Regions from separate parts of the Paenibacillus sp. OAE614 genome, predicted to be linked through region 1. Evidence: riboswitches for the same ligand, from Rfam matches in the RefSeq annotation. Region 1 holds a riboswitch; each other region holds the start of a gene.
What was found. Region 1 has a riboswitch for cyclic di-AMP ahead of ABIE48_RS23845 (TrkH family potassium uptake protein). Riboswitches for the same ligand answer to the same signal wherever they lie in the genome.
Positions count from the first base shown of each region.

Region 2: another riboswitch for cyclic di-AMP. It lies ahead of ABIE48_RS31490 (resuscitation-promoting factor); the one in region 1 lies ahead of ABIE48_RS23845 (TrkH family potassium uptake protein).
Region 3: another riboswitch for cyclic di-AMP. It lies ahead of ABIE48_RS14910 (APC family permease); the one in region 1 lies ahead of ABIE48_RS23845 (TrkH family potassium uptake protein).

Region 1 is NZ_JBEPOD010000001.1:5,157,466-5,163,617, forward strand. It holds gene ABIE48_RS23830 (LysR family transcriptional regulator) at 1-403, shown strand, start outside; gene ABIE48_RS23835 (cation:proton antiporter) at 476-1,747, opposite strand; gene ABIE48_RS23840 (potassium channel family protein) at 1,767-2,438, opposite strand; gene ABIE48_RS23845 (TrkH family potassium uptake protein) at 2,525-3,865, opposite strand; cyclic di-AMP (ydaO/yuaA leader) riboswitch at 3,933-4,077, opposite strand; gene ABIE48_RS23850 (CPBP family intramembrane glutamic endopeptidase) at 4,336-6,030, shown strand; gene uvrC (excinuclease ABC subunit UvrC) at 5,999-6,152, opposite strand, start outside.
Region 2 is NZ_JBEPOD010000001.1:6,865,484-6,871,635, reverse strand. It holds gene ABIE48_RS31505 (AbrB/MazE/SpoVT family DNA-binding domain-containing protein) at 22-276, opposite strand; gene ABIE48_RS31500 (HD domain-containing protein) at 599-1,879, shown strand; gene ABIE48_RS31495 (TatD family hydrolase) at 1,938-2,708, shown strand; cyclic di-AMP (ydaO/yuaA leader) riboswitch at 2,913-3,139, shown strand; gene ABIE48_RS31490 (resuscitation-promoting factor) at 3,410-4,582, shown strand; gene rnmV (ribonuclease M5) at 4,810-5,364, shown strand; gene rsmA (16S rRNA (adenine(1518)-N(6)/adenine(1519)-N(6))-dimethyltransferase RsmA) at 5,361-6,152, shown strand, end outside.
Region 3 is NZ_JBEPOD010000001.1:3,240,319-3,246,470, reverse strand. It holds gene ABIE48_RS14915 (glycoside hydrolase family 3 N-terminal domain-containing protein) at 1-684, opposite strand, end outside; gene ABIE48_RS14910 (APC family permease) at 959-2,782, opposite strand; cyclic di-AMP (ydaO/yuaA leader) riboswitch at 2,918-3,081, opposite strand; gene ABIE48_RS14905 (phosphotransferase enzyme family protein) at 3,286-4,317, opposite strand; gene ABIE48_RS14900 (hypothetical protein) at 4,461-4,790, opposite strand; gene ABIE48_RS14895 (PrsW family glutamic-type intramembrane protease) at 4,792-6,152, opposite strand, start outside.

The DNA.
Region 1 (6,152 bases):
GCTTCCCCGCAATCACAGGCTGTGCGGCCAGGATAACGTGAGCATGGACATGCTTCACGGCCTGCCGATGATTATCTTCTCAACCGGAACGTGGTACCGGAAATTGACCGACGAATTGTTCCACCGGGCCGGCGTCGTGCCGGACATCCGGATGGAAATGGATTCATTTGAAGCGATCGTCCGGCTTCTGCCCGCCTGCAGGGCGGCGGCACTGCTGCCCAAGTCGTATTTGCGCAGTCAGCTGCTGGACGACAACGACCTGGCCATTCTTCATATTCCCGATCTGCAGGAAACGCGGCGCACCACCTCGCTTGTCTACTCCGAAAACGGGGGACTGAGCGCCGGGGCACGCCGCTGGATCGAAGAAACGAAAAAGATTTTCGGCCGCACCCGGGATGAATGACGCGGTGCCGGCAAATGACGAGCCGTCAAGACGGGATTCCCCCGCTCCTGACGGCTCGTATCATGTTGCAGGCTATTTCTTCCCCATGGGCCTGGCGGGCCTGGAAGCCGCCGGCTCCGCCTTGACCTCAAGGCCCAGCTTGCGGGCGACAAGTCCCGTGGTGCTGGCCTGCAGCAGAATCGTCAGCATGATCGCCATGAACGTCACGGCCGAGATGACATCAGCGTGGGCTACGCCCATGCCGGCGATCATGCCCGAAAGGGCGGCGGGAATGACCCCGGTCTCCCGGATCCACATCATGAACAGCAGCTCGCGCCAGGACCATTTGACCTTTCGGTCGGGCAGGGCGCAGAGCAGAATCGTGATGGGCCGGGCGATGACCATCAGCACCAGGACCGCCGCCAGGCTTGGCCAGAAGTAATCGCCAAGCACCCGGAAGTTGACCTGGCTGCCGAGCAGGATGAAAATGAGCATCCGCATCATGACGCTCGTATTGTCCGCAAACGATGCGGTCTCTTCCAGCTTATCGTCCATCGACAGCCCGAACGTATCCGCGTTTCCCCAGATCAGCCCGGCCACGAAGGTCGCCATAAATCCGCTGACATGAATCAGGTCCCCTATTAAATATGAAGAAAGTGCTACGACGATCATCGTGATCGTCGTGTAGTCTTTCAGGACGCCAAGCCGGAAATGGGCAACGAGATACGTAAGAATCACAGATATGACAGCGCCGACGAGAATGCCGCCGACGGCGGTTTTTAAGAAATCCCAGGCCATCGTCCCGATATGTAAGGAACCGCTGCCCGTCACCGCGGCCAGCAGCGCAAAGGTCAGAATCGAGCCGGTCGCGTCGTTGAAGGCAGACTCGCTCTCCACCGTCTCCCGTACCCTTTCCTTGATCTTTACCTGCTTGAACACAGGAATGATCGAAGCGGGGTCAGTCGAGGCAATGACGGCGGCGGCCAGGAAGGCAAAAAGCCAGTCCAGCCCGAACAGGTAATGCACGGCAGCTCCGACGATCAAGGTCGTGACAATGACGCCGGGAACGCTCAGCATAGAGAGCGTGATCCATACCTTCCGCAGCCCGCTGAGCTTCAGGTTCCGGCCGCCGTCAAACAGGATCAGCGCTGAGCCGACGGAGAGAATCAGCTGGTTGATAAGAGAGCTGCTTGCCTCGTTGATCAGATGCAGCCCCTGCCCAAGCAGCATGCCTGCCACGATAAACACAGCAACGTCCGGAAGCCTGAGCCAGGAGGCCAGTCTTCCGGACAGCATGCCCACGGCAATGATAAACAGCAGCAATATTAAAATGTGATGAATGATTTCGGTCGTCGGGGATTCCATTTCTGTCTCACTTCCGGATTTACGATTTGACGTTCACCGCTTCGCTCTCGAAGCGGTCGATATTGCTGTTGGAGCCGATGATGACCATGATGTCGCCCGTATGCAGCTGGTCCATCGCCGTCGGAGCAACGATGACTCCCTCGGTACGGTGGAGCGCAACAATGCTGCATCCGTACCGTGCTCTCGTATTGACTTCGCTGAGCGTCTTTCCGTTCAGGCATTGCGGTACGGTCATCTCCACGATGCTGTAATCTTTGGACAGCTCGATGTAATCCAGCAAATTCGGCGTCACGAGCTGGTGCGCCACCCGGATGCCCATATCCCGCTCCGGAAAGATTACCCGATCCACGCCCAGCTTAGACAAGGCTTTGCCGTGCAGCATGGAGATGGCCTTCGCCACCACGGTCTGAACGCCGAGTTCCTTCAGCAGGATTGCGGCCAGGATGCTCATCTGGATATCGTCCCCGATCGCTACGATCCCGCAGTCAAAATTGCGGATTCCCAGCGATTTGAGAACCTCCTCATCGGTTGCATCCGCCACCACGGCGTGGGTCAGATGCTCGCTCATATCATCTACCACTTCTTCATTGATGTCCACCCCAAGCACCTCATACCCCAAATCCATAAGCTCCATGGCCAGGCTTGAACCGAACCGCCCCAAACCGATGACGACAAACTGCTGTGTTTTCATTTCTCTCCAGATGCTCCTTATCCCTTAATGTTGGTTCTATATATGGTTCTTATGACAAAATCGAAACTTTGAATCACCCAAGTCCGTTACCCAATAATGATCTTGCCTTCGGGATGGCGGTACAGCTCCTTGCCTTTCTTAGGACCGAGCGCATAAGCGAAGGTCAATGGTCCAAGACGGCCGGCAAACATCGTCAGACAGATCAGGATTTTCCCGATCAGGGACAAATGCGGCGTCAACCCAAGGGTCAGTCCAACCGTGCCGAAAGCCGACGTCGTCTCGTACAGGATCATCAAAAAGCTGCTGTCTTCCGTCGTAGACAGAACCATGGATACGCCGACCACCAGGAACAAGGCCAGGAACGTAATGGTCAACGCTTTAAAAATTCGCTCCTGCGCCAGACGGTAACGGTAGATGACGATGTCATCACGCCCTCGGATCATTGCAATCACCGCACCGACAAGGATGGTGAACGTCGTGGTCTTGATCCCACCCCCGGTGGATCCCGGCGAAGCGCCGATAAACATCAGAATGATCGTAAAAAATTGCGACGCCTGGCGCATGCCTGCCAGGTCCAGCGTATTCGCCCCAGCCGTCCTCGGCGTAACCGACTGGAACAGGGAGGCGAGAATTTTACCGCCCCAATTCAGCGAACCAAGCGTCTTGGGATTCGTGAATTCAAAGATAAAGATGACGACCGCTCCGACCACAATCAGAGCACCGGTCATGGACAGCACCACTTTGGTGTGGAGCGACAGTTTCCGGTGTACCTGGTAATCCACCAGATCGGACATGACGATAAAGCCGATGCCGCCGGATACGATCAGAAACATCACCACAAAATTGACGAGCGGGTCGTATACAAATCCCGTCAGGCTGTTAAAATGGCCGAACAGGTCAAATCCCGCATTATTGAACATGGACACGCCATGAAATATTCCAAAATAGATCGCTTTTCCAAGAGGCATATCGAACGACCACCGGATGGCGAGCAGTAACGCTCCGCAGCCTTCGATACTCAACGAAAAAAATATCACTTTCCGAATCAGGCGGACGATGCCTTCCATCGTGTTCTGATTCATCGCTTCCTGCAGCAGGAGCCGGTCCCGGAGCGAAATCCGGCGCTTGAACACCAGAGCGATCAGCGTGGCCATCGTCATAAAACCGAGCCCGCCGATCTGGATCAGCAGCATGATGACGACTTGACCGAACGTGCTGAAATACAGCCCCGTATCTTTGACAACCAAACCGGTCACGCAGGTCGCCGAGGTTGCCGTAAACAAGGCATCCATAAAATTCAGCGGCTTACCCGTCGTGTTCGAAATCGGCAAGGTGAGCAGTATGGCTCCGATCAAAATAATGGCCGCAAAACCGAGCGTTAATACTTGCGGAGGGGCCAGCCGGAACCACTTCCATTTACCAATCAATACATTCACCTCTTTAAAAAAGTCAAAAGAAAAAAAGCATCGGAAATCCAATGCCTTTCGGTTTGGCTCCTGCATGCACGACGCCTACGAGGTTAGCTGACGGATTCGGGCATGCACAGGTTGCCCTATTCGCGGACTAAACCGTCCCAACGAAATTCACCCCAAAAAATTGGTTCCCCCGTTTTCACTTGGAAATTCGGCGTTCTTATTCATTTGCATCAAAATTATAATCTTTATTGTAGGACTTCACAAAGGCCTTTTTCTGATGAATTGGATGGAAAACAGCCTGATTCGCAATGCAGGTGGACACGGCCTGCGGTTATCTTCTCTTTTCGATGGCTTTCCTTGATTTTCATCGTTTTTTCACCACTATTTTCAGGGTATACTGGTTTTGGGCGAATCTTCTATGTTATGTTTACCGTACTGTATTGGGGGGAATGGTATCTTTATCACATTCAAGGGGGGATTTCATGGACCGGTTAAACCAGCCGCTGGAAATCAGGGCCAATTATAAATGGCTGGGCATTTTGGGGGTCATCGGCCTTATTTTATTCTTTTTTGTACAAGTGTTTCCGCAGACGAGCTCGGAGACGCTAGAGGGGCAAACGACCAAGGTCATCAGCAAATCGGAGGCGGAAGCAGCCGCCAAAGCGTTTGCCTCGGACCGGTTGAATATTCAAACAGGCATTGCCGCCGAACCGCTCGTCACGTACCAGTCGGAATCGGACCTTTACGGTTATTTATCCAGAGAGAAGCTTCTTAACGAATATAACAAGAAATACGAACCGAAGTATCCTTATGACGTGTTCCGGGTCCGGCTGCCCGAGTCGAGCGATCAGGGATATGTCAATGTAGACGTACATATGAACACGGGCAAGGTGGTCGGGTTCTCCATCACGCCTCCGTACTCCAAGTATGCTGCCGCGATGGCTGAATCGAACGAAACCATGCGCAAGCAGAAACTGAGAATTGTGGAAGGGAACATGACGCTGGAGGATAAAGAGGAAATCGCCTCGTCCTGGCTGCAGAAGCTGGGCTACAGCACAAGCTCCTTGAAAGTATCGAGCGGCAAGGATGAGCCCGGATTGATCTATACCGACTCCTCCTCGCACATCGGGGAATCGCAGCTGGAATTCAAGTTTGCCTTTGAGGATGGGGAGCTTCACTCCTTCCTCCCTGGATTTTCGGTCCCATCCGCTCATACGGCTTATGTAGAGAAGCAGACCAAAAGCGCCACGATGCTGACCATGCTGGGATACGGACTGTTTACGATCGTGCTCGGCATTCTCGCCATCATTTACAGTGCGCTGACGCGGCGGTACACCTCCTTTGCCCGCGGGCTGTTTTTGTCTTTGTTTTATTTTGTTGTCTCATTGCTGACGACTTATAACATGCTGCCGGTGCTGGAAGCGGAAGGCTTCTCCCAGTTCGGGATAATCGCGGCCATGGTCGTTCAGGTGATCCTGAGCATAGCGATGACGGTGCTCCTGTATTTCTCCCTGGTCGGCGGGGACGGACTATGGCGCAAAGCCGGTTACAACGCCTGGGCCCGCGCCAAAGAGCCTGGATACGGGCGTTACGTGCTCCACAGCATGTTCACCGGGTATTTGTGGGCGTTTATCCTGATGGGGGCGCAGTCGGTGATCTATCTCGTCCTGGACCGGACGATCCACAGCTGGTCCACGACGGACGCCTCGCAGTCCCCGTATAACATGCTGTATCCGTGGATGCTGCCGATCATGGCCTGGATGGCCGGCATCTCCGAGGAAGCCGTGTACCGCCTGTTCGGCATACCGATGCTGAAGAAAATCGTAAGAAACACATTTGTCGCCTGCGTCATTCCGACGCTGATTTGGGCCTTCGGCCATACGCTGTACCCGATCTACCCGATATACACTCGTCCGATCGAGCTCCTGTTCATCGGTCTCCTGTTCAGCTTGATCTTCCTGCGTCACGGCTACATCGCGGTCATGTTCGCCCACGTCGTGTTCGACAGCATCCTGATGAGCTTCAGCTTGTTCAGCATGGGGGATCTGACGAACATTTTGGCGGGCGTGGTCACCTGCGTCATGCCGTTTATCGTCGCCTGGGTCATTTACCTGTTTTACGGCAAAAAGAAGGAGAAGCCGTATGCTACGACTCCTCCTCCTGAAGGGCTGCTATAATTTGTCCGGCGAGCTTGTCGCCGATCGAGAGAGGCCGGAAGTCTTCAATCCGGGCCTCTTTTATTTTTTTGAGCGAGCCAAAATGCTTCAGCAGCAGCTTGCGCCGCTTCTCGCCGATGCCC
Region 2 (6,152 bases), 1.7 Mb from region 1:
TCTTATTATATACTAAAAATCTTAATTTGTCACAGGTGTTGGGATTTCTGATATGCAATCGTGACAAACAATTTTTCCTTTGAAGTAAGTAACATTCTCGGCATTGCCGCAGAAGATGCAGGCCGGTTCGTATTTCTTGAGCATAATACGTTCTCCGTCCACGTAAATCTCAAGTGCGTCTTTCTCTCCAATGCCCAAGGTACGGCGCAGTTCAATGGGGATAACTACCCGACCCAGTTCGTCTACCTTTCTTACAATACCAGTTGATTTCATCATAACTGATCATTGCTCCTCTCGCCATAGTTTTAAATGTCATAATTCGACAACGTTCTCTCTTTAATGATATCAATAATACCAACGATTCCCAAAACAGTCAACCAGTAAATTTGGTTCAATAACCTTACAAATAGCATAACAGCTAGGAAATCACTCATATCAGGATTCTTTTCCAATTATATCGCCTTGGTAGTATAATGTCGATTTGGAAAACCTTAATTCTGCTTATTTCGACATGTATCGACATCAATTGTCAAAAATATTTCAAAATTAAAACACTTAACAACCCGAATTTCACAAAATGAATGGAGTTGACCTGAACATGAACCCACTAAGTGAGGAAAAAGTCTTTAAAGATCCGGTTCACAATTATATTCACGTCCAGGACTCCACGGTTTGGAGGCTCATTAATACGACCGAATTTCAGCGCTTGCGGCGGATCCGGCAGCTTGGAACCTCGTATTTGACGTTTCATGGAGCGGAGCACAGCCGTTTCTCCCATTCTTTAGGGGTATATGAGATTACACGACGGATTATTTCGCAATTTGAGCGCAGCGGATATCCGGATTGGCCGAAAGAAGAGAGGCTGCTGACGCTGTGTGCGGCGCTGCTGCACGACCTGGGACACGGCCCCTTTTCTCATTCGATTGAAGAGGCCTTTCATATGAATCATGAAGACTGGACGCGCCGGATTGTCACCGGAGATACGGAAGTGAATGACATTTTGAGCGAGATTGCCCCGGACTTCCCGGACAAGGTTTCCGCCGTCATCGCGAAGACCTATGATAAACCGATTGTGGTGAACCTCGTTTCAAGCCCCTTGGATGCCGACCGGATGGATTACCTGCTTCGGGATGCCTATTACACCGGGGTGAACTACGGTACGATTGATATTGACCGTATCCTGCGGATGCTCCGTCCTTACCAGGGGAGAGTGGTGGTCAAAGAGTCCGGGATGCATGCCGTGGAGGATTATTTAATGTCCAGGTACCAGATGTACTGGCAGGTCTACTTCCATCCGGTAACCCGCAGTTCAGAAATTATTTTGCGCCAAATTTTCCGGCGGGCCAAGGAGCTGTACCAGGATGGTTATCCATTTGGCTTTATGGTCGAGCCGCTTCCGCAGCTCTTTGAAGACAAACTGGACGTGCAAGCTTATCTGAAGCTGGACGAGGCGCTGATTCAAACGGCCTTCCTCCAGTGGTCCTATGAGGACGACCGCATACTCAGCGAGCTGTGCACCCGATTTATGCACCGCAAACTGTATAAATATGTAGAAATGGACTCGGTCGATTTGGAAATGATCGATGAAATCCGCCGGGAGTTTGGACAAGCCGGAATGAACCCGGAATATGATCTGGAGATTGATTTTCCGACCGATCTTCCTTACGATGTATTTCGTCCGGGTGACGAGTCGAGCCAGAAACAGATCCTGCTGCTCGACCGCCAGGAGCAGCTGCGGGAAATATCCGAGGTGTCGGATATTGTCCGTTCCATCAGCGGCATTCACCGCGGGAAATATCACTTGTATTATCCGGAAGATAAACTGGAAAAGGCGATAACCGATCTTTCTCCTTCGATTTCCCGCATTTTCAAGCTTTAATGACAAAATACCGTACGAAAAGGAACATGTGGTACCGACAAGAAAGGAGTTCAAATTCATGGAACTGTTCGACACGCATACCCATCTGGATGCGCAACAATTCGACGAGGACCGGGAGCGGGTCATAGACAATGCCGTACAAGCCGGTGTAACACGGATGATCAACGTTGGTTTTAACCGGGAGACGATTCCATCGACGATGAAGCTGGTGGAAACGTATGATTTTATATATGCGGCCATAGGCTGGCATCCGCAGGACGCCGTTTTTATGCAGGAAGGTGATCTGGAGTGGATTGCATCCTTATGCAGTCATCCCAAGGTGGTGGCCATCGGTGAAATTGGTCTGGATTACTACTGGGACACCTCTCCAAAGGACGTGCAGCACCGGGTCCTCCGCCAGCAAATTGGACTGGCCAGAGAGCTGAACATGCCGATTGTTATACATAATCGGGACGCCCACGAGGATATTGTGAAAATATTACGGGAAGAGAAGGCCGGCGAGGTCGGCGGTGTCATGCATTCGTTCTCGGGGAGCTGGGAAACCGCGAAGCTGTGCCTGAATATGGGCTTCCATCTTTCGTTTGGCGGACCTATTACGTTCAAGAATGCCAGAGTCCCCAAAGAAGTCCTGGCTCAGGTTCCGATGGACAGGCTGCTCATCGAAACGGACTCTCCTTATCTCACGCCGCACCCTTTCCGAGGGAAGAGAAACGAGTCGGCAAACGTCCGTCTGGTCGCTGAAGCGGCAGCCCAGATTAAGGGGGTTGACCTGGAGGAAATTGCCCAGATTACCACCCAAAATGGGCTGGAACGATTTGGAATTGTGTGAAATCGGGAGAAAAACAGCCGAAAAAATGAGCATGAGCGAATGATTAAAGAATTTTAACAAACAAAACGCCGAATATTACATTTTTTTAACCACTTTTTCAATTAAACGTGGTTGATTACCGCTTTACAACATGCATCAAAACAGGATATCATCTTTTCAGTGAATCATTGAGCTGTCGTTAAGGTCTTACCTTCGCAGCTTCATGAACCAGTCTCGCTGAGTCTCCCGCATGGGAGAACGGGGGAACCAATACTGGAGCGGGTCATAACAGACCGGAAGCGGTCCCGTGCTCGCAAGCGTATTTGATTTCTTTCTTGGGTCTCTGGGGTGAATTGAACGGCTTTACGCCATGAGCGTAAGGACGCGAATAGGGCGGCTCTCTTTCGCCCGAACCCGACAGCTAACCCCGTAAGCGGATAAAGAGAGGTACCCTCGTGCATGACAATTCCGATATTCAGACATCCGGAAGCCACGAAAGAGTCCTCGTAAGCTCTTTTCTATCGGCTTCTTTTGTTTTGAATAAAGGAGAGGCAGTCATCATACTGTTGTATAACAGGAGGTGACAAATCATGATGGAGAGATTGGTTCATGGTGCAAGAACGCATGCTTTCTGTGGGTTCTTGTAAAAAATTGAGTATAGTCGCGTCAAATACAATCATGCATAACTCTAGACGGCGAGGCTATGAAGGAGGATCGAGAAAGTGGGCGTTTTCCAACCAGAGAAGACCCATGATTCAAAAATCTCCAGCATGTCTTACGCATTGCGATGGAAGCATGAGAATTTGCGCCAGATCTCCACTGCAGCTATCGTTTCAATCGCGGTTACCCTGATGATCTTGCTGCTCGTGTACAGTCAATCGCGAAAACAAGTTTATTTGGTAGTAGACGGTCAAATGAAATCTGTACAGACCAATACATCTTTACTTCAAGAAATGCTGGATGAGCAGGAAATCAGTCTGAAACCCGAGGACCAAATATCGATGCCGCTGAGCGGGGCTATATCCGACGGCGACAAGGTCGTGATCGACCGCGCGAGTCCTGTGAAGGTGACGGCTGATGGTGCAACGAAGCATTTGTATACAACGGCCAAAACGGTCGGCGACGTGCTGAAAGAAACCGGCGTCAAAGTCAAGGAAACAGACATTGTCACTCCGGCTGTCGAAACGGCGGTCTCCACCAACACGGACATCCGGATCGTCCGGATGAACAAACAAGTGGTACAGCGTCATGAATCCCTCCCCTTCCGGGTGGTCAAAACCTCCGACCCCAGCATTTACAAAGGCGAGTCGCGGGTGATTCAGCGGGGATCTCCTGGCGTCATGGTGCAGTACATCGAGAAGAAGTACAAAGACGGCAAGCTGGTGTCCATGAAAATGGTGGGCAAAAAAGTGCAGACGGTGACCAAGGATAAGGTCATTGCCGTCGGCACGAAGAAAAAGCCTGTTCCCGTAGTGACCGAAGTCAAAACAGCCGTTGCCAAAGCTTCTTCTACCCCTGCCAAGGTGAAGAAGGTCAGCAGCAGCAGCAGTAACAACCGGGTCAGCAAGGCCGGCGTTGACTTTTCCTACAAGAAGCTGATCAAAGTCTCCATGACCGCTTATTCGTCTGGCGAGTCCGGAGTCGGCACACGCACCGCCACAGGAACACGCGTCACGGAAGGCCGCACGATTGCGGTTGATCCAAGCGTCATTCCTTTGGGATGGTGGGTTTACATTGAAGGCGTTGGCTTCCGTCGTGCGGAAGACACGGGCGGAGCCATTAAGGGAAATAAAATCGATATATACTACGATTCCGTCCAGCAGGCACGCAACTTTGGCCGTAAATCCGGCCTTAAGGTGTACGTGATCGGTCCGGTCAAACCGGAGCTGAACTAATTTCGTTTTACTTTGCCATTCTAATGTTATAGTATTATGATCATGAAAATGTCATGCTAAAGAAGAGGAGCTTTCCTCTTCTTTTTGTTGTTAATTTACAGCAGTTTGTCTATACCGGGACCACGCAAAGTACCTGAACAGGCATCACGGTTTATGCCCACTTGCAGGGACTTGGCTGTCCGGCGGCATTGACGGGTATAATGTACTCGAAAGGAAGACAGGAAATCATGATTAAAGAAGTCATTGTGGTGGAAGGCCGGGATGATACCGTGGCCGTGAAGCGGGCGGTGGATGCCGATACGATCGAGACGGGCGGCTCCGCCATCAATGCGCGTATACTCCAGCGGATCGCGCTGGCTCAGGAGCGGCGGGGGGTCATTGTGCTGACGGACCCGGACCACGCCGGCGAAAGGATCCGTAAAATCATTTCGGCCAAGGTGCCCGGCTGCAAGCATGCGTTTATCCCGGAGGCCGATGCAACCCGCAAGGGGGATATCGGTGTGGAGAACGCCTCGCCTGCGGCGATCCGCAGAGCCCTGGAGCGGGTTCACACCTCTTATGAGGGGGCGGAAAGCCAGATCGACATGGAGGACCTGATGGAGGCGGGGCTGCTGGTGCACCCGGATGCCGCCGCCCGGCGGATGGCGATGGGCAACCTCCTCGGTATCGGCTACTGCAACGGCAAACAGTTTTATAAGCGACTCGCCATATTTCAAATATCCCGCGAAGAATTCGCGGATGCGCTTGCCCGTATTGAAGATGAAGGAGGCCGGACAACGTGAACGGCATGGACGACATCGCCACACCAAGGCGAACCAAAGAAATCATCCAGCGCCACGGCTTTTCATTCAAGAAGAGCTTGGGGCAAAATTTTTTGATCGACCAAAATATTTTAAATAAAATCGTGGATGCAGCAGGACTCGATTCCACCAAGGGTGCCCTGGAGATCGGTCCCGGCATCGGCGCCCTGACCGAGAAGCTGGCCCAGCAGGCAGGGGCCGTCACGGCGGTTGAGATCGACCAGAGGCTGATTCCGATCCTTGAGGAGGTTCTCGCCCCATACCCCGGCGTAAAGGTTCATCATGGGGATGTCCTGAAGACGGATCTCGCTGCGCTGTTTAAGAGCAATTTTGCCGGCGTATCCAAAGTCAGCGTCGTGGCCAACCTTCCGTACTATGTGACGACGCCGATCTTGATGAAGCTGCTGGAGGAGCGGCTCCCGCTGGAGAACATCGTCGTGATGATCCAGAAGGAGGTGGCGGACCGGATGGCCGCCCGGCCGGGCACGAAGGATTACGGCAGCCTGAGCATTGCCGTCCAGTATTACAGCGTGCCGGAGCTGGTGTGTATCGTGCCGAAGACGGTATTCATTCCGCAGCCGAACGTGGAATCGGCAGTGATCCGTCTGGCAGTGCGGGAACAGCCGCCGGTTGCGGTGGACGATGAGCGGCATTTCTTCGAGGTGGTACAAGCATCGTTCGCACAGCGGCGGAAGACGATATCGAACAATCTGAAGAGCCGCTTCTTCCCCAAAGAGGGCCGGGAGCGTCTGGATCAGCTGCTGCAGGCA
Region 3 (6,152 bases), 1.9 Mb from region 1:
GCCGACCTGCTCGCTGACCGTCATGTAGGACATCAGCTTATCCCAATTCTGTGCCTGAATGGCTCCTTGACGTTCGAAGCGAATGACCCGTGACATAAATACGGCAAACTCCGCTCGCGTCACAGATCGGTCCGGACGAAAGGTGCTATCTGAATATCCGCCGATCAATCCGTTGGAGCTCATGATGAGAATAGGCGCTGCCGCCCAATGCTTTGCTGTATCCGTTAATGTTACGGGTTGCTGGCCTTTTACGAGTGAATAGGCCCGTGTAAGAAACGCCGCTGTTTCAGCACGGCTCATCGGAGCATCCGGATGGAATGTGCTGTCAGGAAATCCGCTGGCCAGCCCATGTTTTGCGGCAATGGAAATTTCAAGATAAAAAGGATGGTTCTTAGGCACATCTGTATAGGTCATGCCGCCGCCCGCTTCTTGCTGCAGCTCCTGCGGATAGAGTTCCCGCACCATGAAAGTGACGGCTTGCGCTCTTGTGACTTGTCTCTCAGGCATAAACTTCCCGTTACCGTATCCAGCGACGGTTCCCCGTTCAGACATATAGGTGATGCCGTCTTCCGCCCACTTCGAGTGCTGCAGATCGGTAAACCGTTCTTCCGCAGCTGCGCTTCCTGCCCATACGAGCACAGAACCGAGTACGGCACCGAATATCGTTATTAGTTTCACATTCATCTGTTCCACCCCTGTTGCTGTTCTATATACGTTGATTAGACGCAATGGATGAATTTTTGTTGCGTTAAAACTATGACACCCTGCACATCGTGAAAAAATACGGATCCCCTACTCTGCAGGAAATAAGCCCTTACTCATAAGTCATTACGCTCAAGCCATTATTCCCACGGGATTACTCTTTCCCTTCATATATATCCGCTGCTTTTACGCAAAAAAAAGACCGCCGGCACAGATGCTGGGGCCTGATTACGAATGGATTGAACCATATGCATCGCTATTTTTTTAAATGATACGGTACCGTTGTCACAACAACATCTTTGCGGAATAAAAGATAAGTTCGGATCATCAAGCTCGTCTGGTTGTGCAGCAGATTGTGCCAGCTCCGCTTTGGAATAAACTGTGGAATAATCACAGTGACCTGGTAGTTGGATTCGCTGGCTTTCCGGTGCACCGTATCGATAAATTTGCTAAGCGGATGAATGATGCTCCGGTATGGAGAATGCAGCGTCACAAGGCGCACGTCAGGCCGCCATTTTTGCCATTTTTCCTCAAACCGGTTCTCTTCTTCCCGTTCAAACGGAATATATACCGCAATGATCTGATCCGCCGCCAGCGACTTCGCATAATTCAGGGAATGCTCCACGACATGCGTAATGCCCGAGACGGGGAGAATGATCACATTGCCTTCAATCGGTACCGCCGGCTCGCACGTCGACAGCCGCAGCTGCTCGCCAACCGCCTCATAATGCTTCTTGATCCGGTGGAACAGATACACGATCAGCGGCAAAAAGATCAGTACCGGCCAAATCTGCGCAAACTTGGTTGCAAAGAACATCACCGACACCGTGAAGCTGATCAGCGCGCCGATCGTATTGATGACGAGCTTCGTCACCCAACCCTGCGGTTTTTCCCGGATCCACTTGACGATCATTCCCGTTTGCGAGAGCGTGAAGGGGATAAATACCCCTACCGCGTACAGTGGGATCAAATGTTCCGTCTGTCCGTGGAAGGCGACGATCAGCACGATGGATAGTAGGCCAAGAATGATGATTCCGTTCGAATAGCCTAAACGGTCACCGCGGACGGTAAACATCCGGGGAATAAACCGGTCTTTGGCTAAATTGACCGCCAGCAGCGGAAACGCCGAATATCCGGTATTGGCCGCCAGGATCAAGATGAGTGCCGTCGTGCCCTGGATAAAAAAGTACATAAAATTCCGTCCGAACGTCTGATTGGCAATCTGGGATACGACCGTCTCCTGGGGATTCGGGGATATGCCCAAATAATAAGCAAGAAATACGATGCCCGAGAAGAGTACAGCCAGCAGAATCCCCATTGCCATCAAGGTTTTGGCCGCATTGTTCGGGGCCGGATCTTTGAAGTTCGGGATGGCGTTCGAGATCGCTTCGACCCCGGTTAGGGCGGAGCTGCCCGAGGCAAAAGCTTTTAAGAGCAGGAACAGGCTGATTCCCGCCACCGGCGTCCCGACCGGCGTATGCAAATGCGGTGAAACGTGACCGGTCACGATGTTGTACATACCAACGCCGATCAAAATGAACAGCGCGAAGGCGAACAGATACACCGGATAAGCCAGGATGGAGGCGGACTCAGTGACGCCCCGCAAATTCAGCAGCGTAATGAGGATGACGAAGGTGACGGCAATCCCCACCGTATGCTCATGCAGCGCCGGAAACGCCGAAGTCAGCGCGTCCGTGCCCGCCGAAACGCTGACCGCAACAGTCAAAATGTAATCTACCAGCAGCGATCCGCCGGCCACCAGCCCGGGATAGATTCCCAGATTCTGTTTGGAGACGACGTAAGCGCCGCCGCCATGCGGATAAGCGAAGATGATCTGCCGGTAGGATAAAATGAGTGCAGCCAGCAAAATCAGTACGCCGATTCCGATAGGTATCGAATACCAGAACGCCGCCGTGCTGACCGTGACCAGAACCAGCAAAATTTGCTCCGGCCCATACGCTACGGACGACAGCGCATCGGAGGATAGAATGGCCAAAGCTTTTTTCTTATTCAGTTTTTGTTCTCCCAATTCGGTAGACTTCAGCGGCCGTCCGATCAAAAGTCTTTTCAATGCTGCCATAAAATGTTTGTCACCGCCAGTGTTAGAGTTGAAATGCTCATGATGTACCCGTTAGACACGTGCTCAACCCTTTTTGGGCACAACAAAAAAAGCCGCAGGAAAGCTGGACCTTCCCGTGGCTTTACGCGCACGACAAATCCCTCTTTCATAACGCTTACGAGGTTAGCTGACGGATTCGGGACCGAAAGTATCCCTACACTCAATAAATGAACATCAAGTGATTCACCCCTGGGACGAAGGCTTAACTTCCTCCCTTTGGTTCCCCCGCTCCTGATTTCAGAATTCAGCGATCAAGGAGTATTACGTTTCAGGTTCACAAGTTCACGATTACGAATTGAATCTTACTCCTTCCAGATGCCTGCTGTAAAGAAGCAAACGGTTTGAGATACGTATGAAAAAATTCAAAAGAACTCCATGTCAACGCTTACAATGGCGGCAATCTATTAATTTCTGGCTGTAGCTGTGCTTATCGCTTGTTTACGCTATTAAAATCATATCGGGCTCTATATATTTCGATCCGCCGCATTCCTCAGCGAAGCCTCTACGGTATCCAGTCGGTTCAAGCAGTGATGCCGGACCATTTCGATGTCGTTATCCAGCTGGTCCGGTTCCAGGTCACGCTGCAAAATATTCATGCACCAATGGGTCAGGTTTCTCAAATGATGGCGGTATGCATAATAACGCAGCAAATCCGGGTTCAGCTCCATCTGTTGTCCTAGTTCCTGCTCATACCCTGTGAGGAAATGACCCAGTCCGTCCCCGATATACCCCACGATATCCAGCTCTGGTGGCGCAAGCATAGCCGCTTCCCAGTCCAGGACGATCAGCCTTCCGTCCGCGGTCTCCATTAGATTCCCTCCCCACAGATCACCGTGGCAGAGCACATTGGGGGCTGGATCAAGCAAGAGACGCTCACGAATACCCATTATCTGGTGCAGCAGCTCGGTTATGCGCGTTTGCTGAGGGATGACAAGCTCACGCAGCAGCTGGCTAGCGGGACTTGCACCGGGCTGAAGATGCTCAAGCTGCTTCAGGCATTGGATCAAATGTTCGGAAAAGGAGACGTGATACGTTTCACTCGAAAGGCCGGATGTGGCAGTAAAGGGAGTCAACTGCCGAATCCGCGCCGCCAGCCGTCCAACACGCTCCAAGTTATGCTTGGAAAAAGGGTAAGCCTCAGCCCAGGTTTCTCCTTCGATAAATTGAAACAGCACCGCTGTGCAATCAGGAAGGGAAAGCAGAAAAGCACCGCTTAAGGTTCGGAGCGGACAGGGCAGCTCCACAAAGTGGCCGGTCTGATGCAATTCCCACATAAACGGCACATAACAGCTGCACCGAAGGATGCCTTGGCGGTGGCTGTCATTGCTATGGTCAAACAGTTTCAGATAGTATCGCGTCCCGTTTTCTCCCTCCACCCGGTAAGAATAGGCCGAATCCCCATAAGGGATAAAAATAAGCCTCCGGGCAGCGATTCCATAAGCTTCGTTCAAGTGATGCACAAAAGCCCCTTCGTCCATTCGATAAGAGTGCCTCACTTCGCTCTCCCCTTTCCCTTTTCATCACGTACCGCGGATAAAAGCAATCAAGCCCGGTGTCTGTGTAACCCGGACTTGAACGCACTCACCTCTTATGAGACTAAAACAATCTTTCATTCATACACCGATGTTAACAGGCAATGTTAACCGATGTAGACAACCGCTCCGCCGCGCCTGTACGCTTTCGGCAGTTCCGTCTCGAGCAGCTCGAGCCTGCGTAACATGTGGTCGAGGTCGTCCCCATGCATGTGGCTTCGCGCCCATTCTTTAAGCTGGGACACTTCGCCCAAGACAGCCGGGATGTCCTCGGACTCCACGTCCGTACCGTCCTGAAAAAGTGCGACCCACTGCAAGTTCAACTCTTCCACCGCCGGCACCCAATATTTCTGGAAAAAGGATTCCGTCGCCACTGGAAGCATAAAGGACCGTTCAAATTCGTCCTCCGGGTCCACAATAATGACGCTGATTGACATGTTATTTCACCCCAAATCGAATGTTGAATGTATAATCCGGGAATTCTTGACGCAGCTTGTTCAAGCTGTTCTCCGCGGCTGCCCGTAACGCCGGCGAGTCCCCGTCCAGCTGAAACTCGAAATGCCGGATTCCTTTGATTTGCTCCAGCGTCGGAATCTCCGCCGTTCCATCAGGCGTTGTTCGCGTCCCAACCGCCTTCTGCATCAGGTTGTTGATCCGCACCTTCGTTTTCTGGTACAACTGCTTATCTGTAAATTGCTGCGGCGTCTGCTGCGGCTTACCCGTTTTTGGATGGATACGGTCGAGCCCTTGCGCCGACTTGGCTTCATAGAAGATGCCCTTCTCCAAATCGACGCCGTCAAACTCCCCAAGCGCTCCGTTCTTGGCATCGTGGAGCTCTACCCCGCGGTACTTCGCTTTGCTCCAATGCACATAATCGTCTGCATCGTTCTTCGGCGGCTGCTCCTCGGGATCTTTCTCCTTCTTTGACGGAGGATCCTCCCCATCCGGCTTATGCGGCTTCTTGGGCAGGTCGGGTTCCGGCTTCGGCTCCTTTCGCCGTTTAAGCAGCTTCTCCAGCCAATCCTTCAGCCTGCTGCCGCCCTTCTTACCGAAGCGTTCGGCCAGCCTGCCGAACGGAACACGGCTCAGCGCCAGCGCAAGCAGCGTAGAGATCACATTTTCGGGGGTGAGCAGCCTTTTCGGATCGCGGATATCCTTAGCGATTTCGTGGCCGCTCGCCGGTATGCTCGCTGCTGTTAAAGCAATACCGAGTGCCGGCCAGAAGCTGACGAACATCAAGGACAAAGCGAACGCTCCGAGCACGATGGCGCTTTTTTCCCAAAAACCGAGGCGGTCCCACCAGTTCTGCAGCGAATCGAACATGCATGAGAAGCAAGCCGGATCGGCGGGATGGACGTGCGCCTGGAAATAAGCGGCGAAGCCCGCCAGCCCGGCGACCACCAGAAGGGCCGCGGTTACACCCGCGGCGGCACGGAAATGCTTCAGCATTCTCGTCTGCAGGTCACCCTGCAGCGCGGCGGCTTCCTGATTGCCGTATAGAAGCGAGAAGCCCAGCTCCCTGCGTTCCCGGGTCCAAGACATGACGCTCGCCAGCCGTTCCCTGCGGGTCAAGAGAGACTCCAGCATATACCACAGCTCTGACACCGGGTTGATCCATCCTTCGCCTTCCATTCTCGGCAGCCGGCTTTTCACCCGATTCAACGAGACGTAATCCAGGACGAGCCCAATTGCCAGCATCAGGAGGAACACGCCTTTCGTGCGGTATCCGCTGCCGGTCAGGTCGCTGATTTTCATAAACCAGTCCGACAATGAGCCCTGCCCGTTATAAGCGGCATGAT